Linked DNA regions of Marinobacterium aestuarii. The protein of the gene in region 2 interacts with the protein of the main gene of each other region in a pairwise test. Links are inferred from orthologs where the notes say so. Each region holds a gene or a part of one and is shown on either strand. Other genes may lie near its edges. The genes, in order: A8C75_RS17445 and A8C75_RS05720.

Region 1 (5,029 bases), 2.7 Mb from region 2 along the record:
TTCGCGGCCTCTGTCGCCTGGCGGTCCTGCCAGGTACGCCAGCCAAACACCAGCGCCAGCGCTATAGCAAGGGTCAACAGCAAGGTCTTGCCGTTTTCCTGCCACCAACGCTTAAGCGCTTCTACCTGTTCCTCTTCTGTGCGCATCTCAGCCACGTACGACTCCCTATGCCCTGTCGATCAAACGTTGATAATAGTTGTCAGCTCAGCCGCAAGCTGCGACCAGGCTACCTGTTTTTGTGCCGCGTCGCTGCGCAGCGGCTTGAGAGTTGCCACCTGCTGTGCAACCTCATCATCACCCAGAATAAGGGCGACGCTGGCACCGCTGCGATCGGCCTTTTTCATCTGGCTCTTGAAGTTACCGCCACCGCAGTGGAGCTGAATTCGAAGGTCGGTCTCGTTGCGCAGACGCTCCGCCAACAGCAAGGCCTCGCTGGCCGCACCAGCCCCCATTGAGGCGATATACAGATCAACCGTCTGACGGGCTGACAGGGGCACAACGTCAAGGGTTTCAAGCAGCAACACCAGGCGTTCGATGCCCATGGCAAACCCCACCGCCGGTGTCGCCTTGCCACCAAGCTGCTCTACCAGGCCGTCATAACGACCGCCCGCACAGACAGTGCCCTGAGAACCGAGCTTGTCGGTGACCCATTCGAAAACCGTCTTGCAGTAATAATCAAGCCCACGCACCAGGCGCGGGTTAACCTCGTAGGCGAGGCCGGCGCGATCCAGCACAGACTTCAGCGCTTCAAAATGCTCGAGGGACTCCGTATCCAGATATTCATGGAAATCCGGCGCATCGTTCAGCAATGCCTGGGTTGTCGTATCCTTGCTGTCGAGGATGCGCATGGGGTTGGTGTCCAGGCGGCGCAGACTGTCCTCATCCAGCTGCTCCTTGCACCCTTGCAGGTACTGCACCAGCGCGTCCTTGTAACGGCCACGGGCCTCGGCGCTGCCGATGGTATTCAGCTGCAGCGTGACCGCATCCAGCAGACCCAGCTGGCGCCATAGACGGGCTGTCAGCAGAATCAGCTCGGCATCGATATCCGGCCCCTGCATGCCAAAGGTCTCGACACCGATCTGGTGAAACTGGCGGTAGCGTCCCTTTTGCGGCCGTTCATGCCGGAACATGGGCCCCTTGTACCACAGGCGCTGCACCTGATTGTAAAGCAGACCATTTTCTTCACCGGCACGCACACAACCCGCCGTTCCTTCAGGACGCAGCGTCAGGCTGTCACCGTTGCGGTCTTCGAAGGTATACATCTCTTTTTCGACGATATCGGTGACTTCACCGATAGAGCGCTTGAAAAGTTCGGTCTGCTCGACGATTGGCATGCGTATTTCAGCGTAACCGTAAGCACCGAGGACTGTCTGCACATGCTGTTCCAGGTACTGCCACACCGGAGTTGCTTGCGGCAGGATGTCGTTCATGCCACGAATGGCTTTGATCTTGGCCAAAATAAAACCCTACTAAATCTGAACGGCGACATATTAATTAAGCGGAAGCGTTAACCGGGCAACATTCTTGTTGTTGAAGGGCGCGAGGTCAACCACAGCGCCGTCGAAACTGATTTGACTGACTGCATTGGTGCGGCCCAGTAACACATTCAAAGGTCCCGCCTGTTCGATACGCAGCTCTTCACCGGCCTTGCGCAGGTTGTTGAACAGCGTCTTGCCCGTGGCACTCTTGACCGTGACCCAGCAATCATCGCTAAAACGAACCAGCAGCCCGGTTGTGGCAAGCGATACTGCGCCCTCCGCATCTGACTCAGAGGCAGCAGCCACGTCTGACGCAGGCGCAGCCAGTGCGGTCGTTGCAGCAGCCGCTACGGTGTCCGTGGCTGCATCTGCTGCTGTAACCACAGGCGCAACGCCGGTTGCAGTCAAAGCGGCATCGACCTGAGCGGCTACCACTGCAGCTTCGGCCTGCTCTCCAGCACCTTCAGCACTGATTGCCATAGCCTCTTCAGGCGACAGCTGCGGCGCTGCGATATCCAGACCCGCTTCAGGCTCGGGCTCGCCGGCAGACAACACCAGGGTTTCACCATCAGCCGTATCCACCGCTACCGTGCTTTGCGGCGAACTGGTCAGGGCGACTTCATGTCCATACTGGGTCTTCCACCACCAGAAGGTGGTCGCGACTATAACCACAACGAGCAGCAACATCGACAGGCTGACACCAGGACCCGATGCACCTGAAGGCTGTATCCGGCTGATTGAGCGGATAGACGCAGACGTCTGTGCCCCACCGTAGTTCCTGTCGAACTCAAGCACCAGGTCGTCGCCATTAACTCCCAGCAAACGAGCATAGGATCTAAGGTAGCCGCGGGCAAAGACAACGCTGGGCAACTTGCTATAGTCGCCCTCTTCCAGTGCCCTTACCTGCGCGGCGGGCAATCGCAATGATGTTGCCACCTGTTCCAGTGACAGTCCCTGGCCCTCACGCATCTGAACAAGACTGAACTGCGACAACGCGGCCGCACTCGATTCAGACTCAGCCTGGGACACCTGGTTCACTGCAGCGACTCCTTGTAATTGGCATATTCCGCGGATTGCGGGAAAATATTTTTCAATAACAGCGCAAAGGTGGCACCCCTGGTACTGCTGCCGCCCTCGCGCGACAGCTGAATCCCAAGCCAGAGGCTCTGGGCGCTGTGCTCCACCTGACGCGAATCAATCAGCTGCGAGAACTTGTCGAAAGACTGCCGCGCCTCGGGCAAGCGATTGGCTTCCAGCTGTATTGCCGCCAGCTCCAGCAGGGCCTGCGGACGGTTGGGGGACAGCCTGAGAGTTCGTTCAAAAGCATGCTGCGCCGCATCCGGACGCTGAATGACGCGAAAGCACCGCCCCAGGTTTTCGAACGCCTGGGCACGCTGGGTATAAAATGGATCTTCCGTCGCCCGCTCCAGCTCCGTGCAGGCTTCGCTGTAGCGACCCTGCGCATAGAGGAAGGCACCGAAGTTATTGTGAAAGGACGCCGTCTCCGGCTCCAGGCTCACAGCCTTGCGAAAATGCTGTTCCGCCAGGGCGTATTCCTGCTCCACCTGAAACACCAGCGCAAGCGCGTTATAGGTACCGGCATAGCTATCGCTGATTTCCACCGCCCGCTGCAGCGCATCCTTGGCACTGACCAGATCACCGGCCCGCAGATACTGCAAGCCCAGCTGGGTATAAGCTTCGAGTGCCTTTTCTGGCGACACCTCGGCTGAATTCTGACGCCCCGGCGAACTGGAACAGCCCACCACCAACAACATGACAAGCGTCCATAGTGCTGCGCGAATTCCGCTCAAGCTATACCTCCTAGGCTCTTCGATCCGTGGATAGACCCGGCTCCTCTTGTACCACGGGAATGATTTTTTGGCTACGGCGAGTGCGATCCTGCACCTGGCCGACCAACTGCCCGCAGGCAGCATCAATCTCGTCGCCACGGGTGCGTCGAACAGTGGTAATAATATTCGACGTCACCATGATCTGTTTGAACGCCTGAATCGCCGCATCAGACGGACGCTCGTAGCCGGAATTGGGGAAGGGGTTAAACGGAATCAGATTGAGCTTGCAGGGCAAGCGCCGCAGCACCTTGACCAGCTCACGGGCCTGATGGGGCTGATCGTTCACGCCCGCCATCATGGTGTACTCGATAGTAATGACGCGTTTGTCACTCAGACCTTCGAGGTAGCGGTTACAGGCGTCGATCAGCTGATCAATCGGATAGCGACGGTTGATCGGCACCAGTACATCGCGCAGCTCGTTGTTGGGTGCATGCAGCGAGATTGCCAGGGATACATCACTGACTTCACGCAGCTTGTCTATTGCCGGTACAACACCGGCCGTACTCAGGGTGACACGTCGCTTGGACAGGCCGTAGGCGTTGTCATCCATCATCAACTGAGTGGAGTCGACGACGTTGTCAAAATTCATCAGGGGCTCGCCCATGCCCATCAGTACTACGTTGGTCACCTGGCGTTCGCCATTGGGATCCATCGGACCGAAAGACTTGATGGCGATATAAACCTGGCCGATCACTTCAGCCGCGGTCAGGTTACGGTTAAAACCCTGCTTGCCTGTTGAGCAGAAACTGCAGTTCAGGGAGCAGCCGACCTGGGAGGAAATACAGAGTGTACGGCGGGTACCTTCAGGGATCAGTACAGTCTCCACGCAGGAGCCGCCCTCCACCCGGATAACCCATTTGCGCGTACCATCCTTGGAAATATCCTGAGAGACCACTTCGGGCGGCCGGATCTCCGCGACAGCATTAAGCTTCTCGCGCAGCGCCTTGCTGATGTTTGTCATCTCATCAAAGCTTTCGGCACCCAGCTGATGAATCCATTTCAATACCTGGGTGGCGCGAAAGCGCTTTTCCCCAAGCTCAGCAAAAAACGCCTCAAGCTTGGCAGGAGACAACCCCAGTAGATTGGTTTTGGTAATGGATTCAGTCATCAAAGTCACTCAGTATTAAATCGTTGTGTCAGGGCTGTGGCGCAGCCGCAACCCCGGCACAGGTTTACAGCTTACTTGCCGAAGAAGTAAGCGATCTCACGTGCAGCAGAGGTAGCGGAATCCGAACCGTGTACAGCGTTGGCATCGATGGATTCAGCGAAATCACGACGGATAGTGCCTTCAGCAGCATCCTTCGGGTTGGTAGCGCCCATCAGCTCACGGTTAACCAGGATAGCGTTTTCACCTTCCAGCGCCTGTACAACAACAGGACCAGACGTCATGAAAGCAACCAGATCACCAAAGAAAGGACGTTCTTTGTGCTCAGCGTAGAAACCTTCAGCTTCTTCTTTGGACAGGCTTTTCATCTGCATTTCAACAACCTTCAGACCGGCTTCTTCGAAGCGGGCAACGATCTGACCGATGACATTTTTTGCAACGGCATCAGGCTTGATGATGGACAGAGTACGTTCAACAGCCATGGAAATTCCCCAAGTATGAATAGATCAAAATTTAAACGCGGCATTATACGCCAAGCCCAGGATATAAAACAGCTGCGCCTGCAGCGAAAGCCGAGTTACTGCGCCTCTCCAACT
Region 2 (6,984 bases):
ACAGATGAGTGGTCAGACGCGCACCCTTGGTGCCTATCGGGTCCTTGGTCACCTGCACCAGCAGGCCCTGACCCTCGCGCAGTACCTGGGCGATGGAGGTATTGCTGCGCTCCTCCGCCGTGGCGGACTGACCCAGCACTTCCTCGACATGAATGAAGGCCGCACGCTCCAGGCCGATATCGACAAAGGCCGCCTGCATGCCAGGCAGTACCCGTACCACCTTGCCGTTATAGATGTTACCCACAAGACCGCGGCGCTTGGCCCGCTCAATGTAGAGTTCCTGCGGGACACCGTTCTCGATCACCGCTACGCGGGTCTCCATCGGCGTAAAGTTGATCAGAATTTCTTCGCCCATCACTTACCGCCTGCTCCTTCGACTCTCAGTTAAGCTGACCGTGAAACCGATCTCCTGATCGACTTACTGCCCGGCCGGGCCCCATGACCCTCGTCCTGCGCAGCGAGCAGCCTTACCACTGATCTACTGCGCACGCATATTCTATATTATGCAGCACTGTACCAGAGCGGCACGCCAAACTGTGTCAGTAACTGTGCGGTTTCAGCCAGCGGCAAACCCACCACCGACGAATAACTGCCATTGATGGCCGTCACGAAAACAGCGCCCAGCCCCTGAATGGCATAGGCACCCGCCTTGTCCAGCGGCTCGCCACTGGCCCAGTAACGCCGGCACTGTGCCTCGTCCAGCACGCGAAATTCCACCTCGGTGGTCACGACGCGCGCCTCGGCCCGGTGCCCATCCACCAGCGCGACACCGGTCATGACCTGATGGCGCCGGCCCGACAGCAACAGCAGCATGCGCACCGCATCCTCTTCATCGCGGGGCTTGCCCAGTATCTCATCACCGCAAACCACCGCAGTATCAGCCCCCAGTGCCGGGCATCGGGCACCGCCTAGCTCAAAGCCGGCCTGCGCCTTTTCAAGCGCCAGCCGGCGCACATAGCTCTGCGGCGCCTCCCCCGGCAACAGCTGCTCGGGCAGATGGGGCGCACAGACCTCAAAAGCGACGCCGATCTGTGTCAGCAGCTCACTGCGCCGCGGCGATGCGGAGGCCAGAATCAGGCTCATCATGGTACTGTTGAATTCCCTTGAATAGTGCCGCCAGGCAGGATGTCAGAGCCCGGACGACTCTGCTGTCAGGTTACCCGGAAGGTACGCCTAATGCTACGCAGCAGCACAAAGACGCAGGGCCAGAGCACCGCACTCACCAGGGACGGCAGCATAAACATCAGGCTGTCCCGGGTATTGCCGGCAATGGATTGCATCCAGTGAAAGGTCAGTTGGTTGATACCCACCAGCACCAGCACCATCATGGCCTGCTTCCATAACGGAAACATGCGCAGGCGCTGGTGAATCAGCAGGGTCAGAAAGGCGATCAGGGTCAGCGCCAGGGCATTGAGCCCCAGGGCACTGCCCTTGAGCAGATCCAGCGTCAGGCCAAGCATCCAGGCGGTGCCTATGCTCACCCGGTGTGGCAATGCCAGTACCCAGTAGATCAGGATCATGGGTACCCACTCCGGGCGCACCCACTCGAATTGCACCGGCAGCGGCAGCTGGCTCAGGGTCAGCCCGACGAGAAAGGTTCCGACGATAATCAGAAAGCCGCCGGGACGCACCTCACTCATTAATCACCCCGGCCATCGGGGGTTCCTGTGGAACCTCCCTGGGCCCGCGTACCAGCAACAGGTGCCGGCTCTTGTCCAGGCGCGCCGTGGGCTTGGCCGTGACCAGGGAGAACGGCCGACCCGGATCCCGAATCACCCCGGTAACGACCGCAACCGGATAGCCCCGGGGAAAGCGCCCGCCCAGGCCCGAGCTGATCAGCAGGTCGCCCTCGCGCACGTCGGCGGTATCGGGCACATGCTCAAGCTCGATCTCGTCATAGACGCCCTTGCCCAGCGCGATGGCGCGCAGACCGTTGCGGTTGATTTCCACCGGAATGGCATGGCGGGCATCGGTAATCATCATGACGCGGCTGGTATAGTGACTGGCTTCAACTACCTGACCGATCACGCCACCGGCATCCAGAACGGCCTGCCCAATGTAGGCGCGATCTTCGGCACCGCGGTTGATGATGACCTGATGCAGGAAGGGGTCTGGATTGACGCCAATCAGCTCGGCCAGCATGACTTCGTCCTTGACTCGTTCCTTGCCGTCAAGCAGCTCACGCAGACGCAAATTCTCGGCCGTCAGGGCAGCGATCTGCTGTACCTTGCGCTCCAGCAGCAGGGCTTCGGACTTGAGGCGCTCGTTTTCCTTTAGCAGGGTCGTGCGATCCACCAGCACGCCGGACAGATCGTCCGCCACCCGTCCGGGCACGTCGACCAGCCATTGCAGGGGCGTAATCAGAAGGGACAGATAGCCGCGCGTCTCGCGCATCTTTGACCAGTTGAGGTCGGCGATGATGAGCAATAACGCCATCAGCACCAGCACAACAAAAAGGGCACGGGGCGACCCGCCCCTGAAGATCAGCTTAATGGGACACCTCTGGGCGACTGCCGCAGTGTCCCGGCTGGCTTGAAAAGACTGAGCAGAGCATCAAACCACTATTCGTAGGAGAGTAACTCAAAGGCACGGTTGTCGAGCATTTCCAGCGCCTTGCCACCACCACGGGCCACACAGGTCAGCGGATCCTCGGCAATGATCACAGGCAGGCCAGACTCTTCACTGATCAGTCGGTCGATATTGCGCAGCAAGGCACCACCGCCGGTAATCACAATACCGAATTCGGCAATATCAGCCGCCAGTTCAGGCGGGCACTGCTCCAGTGCGCTCTTCACCGCCTGCACGATCGCCGCCAGGGGCTCCTGCAGCGCTTCGAGAATCTCGTTACTGTTAAGGGTGAAGCGACGCGGAATGCCCTCGGCCAGGTTACGGCCGCGCACGTCAATTTCGAGCACTTCGGAGGTCGGGTACGCCGTACCCACTTCCTGCTTGATGCGCTCCGCCGTGGCATCACCGATCAGTGAGCCATAGTTGCGGCGCACATAGGTGACGATAGCCTCGTCGAAACGGTCACCACCGACCCGCACGGATTCGGCATAGACGATACCGTTAAGCGAGATGACGGCAATTTCGGTGGTACCACCACCGATATCCACCACCATGGAGCCGCGCGCTTCGTCCACCGGCAGACCGGCGCCTATGGCAGCCGCCATGGGTTCTTCGATCAGGTACACCTCGCGGGCACCGGCGCCGAGCGCCGATTCCTTGATGGCGCGACGCTCAACCTGGGTTGACTTGCAGGGCACGCACACCAGCACTCGTGGGCTGGGCGTGAGGAAGTTGCCTTCATGTACCTTGGCGATAAAATACTGCAGCATTTTTTCGGTGACGTGAAAGTCGGCAATGACGCCATCTTTCATCGGACGAATAGCGGTGATGTTACCGGGAGTTTTCCCCAGCATGCGCTTGGCATCCATCCCCACTGCGGCGACTGACTTGTGATTACCGTTATGTCGAATGGCAACTACAGAAGGTTCGTTCAGCACTATATCTTTATCACGAACATAAATAAGCGTGTTCGCCGTGCCCAGGTCTATGGACAGATCGCTGGAAAAAAGACCTCGGATTTTCTTGAACATGGGGATGGGGTACCTAAACAGATGCCGCGCGACGCGCTGATTCTGAAAACACGTAACTCTAGCAATGGCGGGGATTTAGAGCAAGGAACAAATATGTTAACTTAGCCGTCTTCCCCAGCACCGCCGAGTGCCGAAAACCTTAAAAAATCATTGAGAATTGCAACATGGCTCTAGAGCGTTCCGACGTGGAAAAAATTGCCCACCTGGCGCGGCTGCAAATCCGTGAAGAAGAAGTCCCGGGCTACACCCAGACGCTGTCCGACATCCTTGCGCTGGTCGACCAGCTGCAGGCCACCGACACCACCGATGTCGAGCCCATGGCCCACCCGCTGGATGCCGTGCAGCGCCTGCGCGCCGACGTTGTCAGCGAAACCAACCAGCGCGAACAGCTGCAAAGCGTGGCGCCGGCGGTGGAGAACGGCCTGTTCCTGGTTCCCAGGGTTATCGAGTAAACACCGCCACGTTCCGAATTTGTGAAGGATACCCAACCCCATGTTTGACAAGACACTGGCCGAACTGGCCGGCGGACTGGCCGCAGGCGACTTCAGCAGCCTTGAGCTGACCGAATCCTGCCTCGCTCGCATCAAGACCCAGGATGCCGCCTACAACAGCTTTATTACCGTCACCGAAGAGCTGGCCCTTGAACAGGCCCGGACGGCGGACAGCCTGCGCGCCGCCGGCAAGGCCGGCATATTCACCGGCCTGCCGCTGGCCCACAAGGACATTTTCTGCACCCAGGGCGTTCGCACCAGCTGCGCCTCGCGCATGCTCGACAACTTCATCGCGCCTTATGACGCCACCCTGGTGCGCAAGTTCAATGAAGCCGGCGCCGTGACGCTCGGCAAGACCAACATGGACGAATTCGCCATGGGCTCGTCCAACGAGTCGAGCTTCTATGGCCCCTCGCGCAACCCCTGGGACACCGACCGCGTTCCTGGTGGTTCCTCCGGCGGCTCGGCCGCGGCCATCGCCGCCCGCCTGGTGCCGGCGGCCACCGGCACCGACACCGGCGGCTCCATCCGCCAGCCCGCCGCCCTGTGCGGCATCACCGGCCTCAAGCCCACCTATGGCCGGGTATCGCGCTACGGCATGATCGCCTTCGCCTCGTCGCTGGACCAGGCCGGCCCCATGGCCCGCACCGCCGAAGATGCCGCCCTGATGCTCAACGTCATGGCGGGCTTTGATCCCATGGACTCCACCTGCGTTGACCAGGACGTACCGGATTACAGCGCCAGCCTGAACGACAGCCTCGAGGGCCTGCGCATCGGCCTGCCGAGGGAGTACTTCGCCGACAACCTGGACCCGGCCATCGCCGAACAGGTACAGAACGCGATTCGCGAGTTCGAAAAGCTCGGCGCCAGCGTCAGGGAAATCAGCCTGCCCAATACGGCACTGGCGGTACCGGCCTACTACATCATTGCGCCGGCCGAAGCCTCCACCAACCTGTCCCGCTTTGATGGCGTGCGCTACGGCTATCGCTGCGACAACCCCGTCGATCTGGAAGACCTGTACAAGCGCAGCCGTGGCGAAGGCTTTGGCGACGAGGTCAAACGCCGCATCATGGTAGGCACCTATGCCCTGTCCGCCGGCTACTACGACGCCTACTACCGCAAGGCACAGCAGGCACGCCGTCTGATTCAGCAGGACTTTATCCAGGCCCTGACCGAGGTCGATGTCATCATGGGCCCGACCACGCCGCAGCCGGCCTTTCGCATCGGCGAAAAGTCCGCCGATCCGGTACAGATGTACATGGAAGACATCTATACACTGGCACTGAACCTGGCGGGCCTGCCCGGCATGTCCGTGCCCTGTGGCCTGGCCCAGGGACTGCCGGTGGGACTGCAGATTATCGGCAACTACTTTGCCGAAGCGAAATTGCTCAATGTCGCGCACCGCTTCCAGCAGGCGACCGACTGGCACACACTGGCACCTGCGAGCATCAAGGGGTAAGGCACGATGGAATGGGAAACAGTAATCGGGCTGGAAATTCACGTTCAGCTCGCCACCAAGACCAAGATCTTTTCCGGCTCCAGCACCGCCTTCGGTGCCGAGCCCAACACCCAGGCCAGCGCCGTCGACCTGGCCCTGCCGGGCACGCTGCCGGTGTTCAACGAGAACGCCCTGCGCATGGCGGTGATGTTCGGCCTGGCCATTGATGCCGAGATCGGCAAGCGCTCGGTATTCGAGCGCAAGAACTACTTCTACCCCGACCTGCCCAAGGGCTACCAGACCACCCAGCTGGCGGAGCCCGTGGTGGGTCGCGGCCATGTGGATATAGAACTGGCGGATGGCCGCACACACCGCGTACGCATCCACCACGCCCACCTGGAAGAAGACGCCGGCAAGTCGCTGCATGAAGACTTCCACGGCATGACCGGCATCGACCTTAACCGCGCCGGCACGCCGCTGATTGAAATTGTCACCGAGCCGGACATGCGCAACGCCGAGGAAGCCGTGGCCTTTGCCCGCAAGCTGCACTCCCTGGTGACGTCACTGGGCATCTGCGATGGCAACATGGCCGAAGGCTCGCTGCGCTTTGACGTCAACGTGTCGGTACGCCCCAAGGGCACCGAAACCCTGGGCACCCGCACCGAAACCAAGAACCTCAACTCCTTCCGCTTTATGGAAGAAGCCATCGAGCTTGAAGTCGAACGCCAGATAGACGTGATTGAGGGCGGCGGCGACATCCGTCAGGAAACCCGCCTCTACAACGGCGACACCAAGGTGGCCCGCGCCATGCGCAGCAAGGAAGAAGCCAACGACTACCGCTATTTCCCCTGCCCGGACCTGCTGCCCATCGTTATCGACGATGCCTATATCGATGCCGTGCGCGCCACCCTGCCGATTCTGCCGGCACAGTGGAAAGCCACCTTCATCGAACAGTACGGCCTGTCGGACTACGACGCCAGCGTACTCTCGTCCAACAACGTCCAGGCGGCCTACTATGACCAGGTAGCCAGGAGCTGCGGTGACGGCAAGCTGGCCGCCAACTGGGTCATGGGCGAGCTGGCCCGACTGCTGAACCAGCATGACACCTACATCAAGGCCTCCCCGGTCAGCGCCGAACAGCTCGGAGGCCTGCTCACGCGCATCAAGGACGACACCATCTCCGGCAATATCGCCAAAAAGGTGTTCGAAGCCATGTGGCTTGAGGGCGGCAGCGCCGACGAGATCATCGAAGCCAAGGGCCTGAAACAGGTCACCGACAGCGGCGCCATTGAAGGTATCGTTGACCAGGTGATCGCCAGCAGCGACAAGCAGGTGGAGCAGTACAGAGCGGCCGAACCTGACAAGCGCGGCAAGATGCTGGGCTTCTTTATGGGCCAGGTAATGAAAGCCAGCGGCGGCAAGGCCAACCCCGGCGCCGTGACCGGCATTCTGAAGC

Evidence for each region.
Region 1: the proteins of A8C75_RS05720 (region 2) and A8C75_RS17445 interact in binary tests that used the Escherichia coli proteins (3 or more experiments, as listed by UniProt). The link is inferred for Marinobacterium aestuarii from one-to-one orthologs.

Annotation. Positions count from the first base shown.
Region 1 is NZ_CP015839.1:4,006,300-4,011,328, forward strand. The notes cover bases 504-3,468. They hold A8C75_RS17445 (helix-turn-helix domain-containing protein), read right to left. Parts: upstream 2,517-3,468; coding sequence 1,491-2,516; downstream 504-1,490. Other genes in these bases: hisS (histidine--tRNA ligase), read right to left, coding at 504-1,457; pilW (type IV pilus biogenesis/stability protein PilW), read right to left, coding at 2,513-3,289; rlmN (dual-specificity RNA methyltransferase RlmN), read right to left, coding at 3,300-3,468. Outside these bases: A8C75_RS17435 (YfgM family protein), read right to left, coding at 1-146; more of hisS, read right to left, coding at 180-503; more of rlmN, read right to left, coding at 3,469-4,436; ndk (nucleoside-diphosphate kinase), read right to left, coding at 4,508-4,915.
Region 2 is NZ_CP015839.1:1,295,039-1,302,022, reverse strand. What follows is about bases 1,581-4,507. They hold A8C75_RS05720 (rod shape-determining protein), read right to left. Parts: upstream 3,600-4,507; coding sequence 2,562-3,599; downstream 1,581-2,561. Other genes in these bases: gatA (Asp-tRNA(Asn)/Glu-tRNA(Gln) amidotransferase subunit GatA), read left to right, coding at 4,092-4,507; gatC (Asp-tRNA(Asn)/Glu-tRNA(Gln) amidotransferase subunit GatC), read left to right, coding at 3,764-4,051; mreC (rod shape-determining protein MreC), read right to left, coding at 1,633-2,448; mreD (rod shape-determining protein MreD), read right to left, coding at 1,581-1,640. Outside these bases: rng (ribonuclease G), read right to left, coding at 1-355; A8C75_RS05735 (Maf family protein), read right to left, coding at 502-1,086; more of mreD, read right to left, coding at 1,152-1,580; more of gatA, read left to right, coding at 4,508-5,549; Asp-tRNA(Asn)/Glu-tRNA(Gln) amidotransferase subunit GatB, read left to right, coding at 5,556-6,984. UniProt on the Escherichia coli protein: Forms membrane-associated dynamic filaments that are essential for cell shape determination. Acts by regulating cell wall synthesis and cell elongation, and thus cell shape.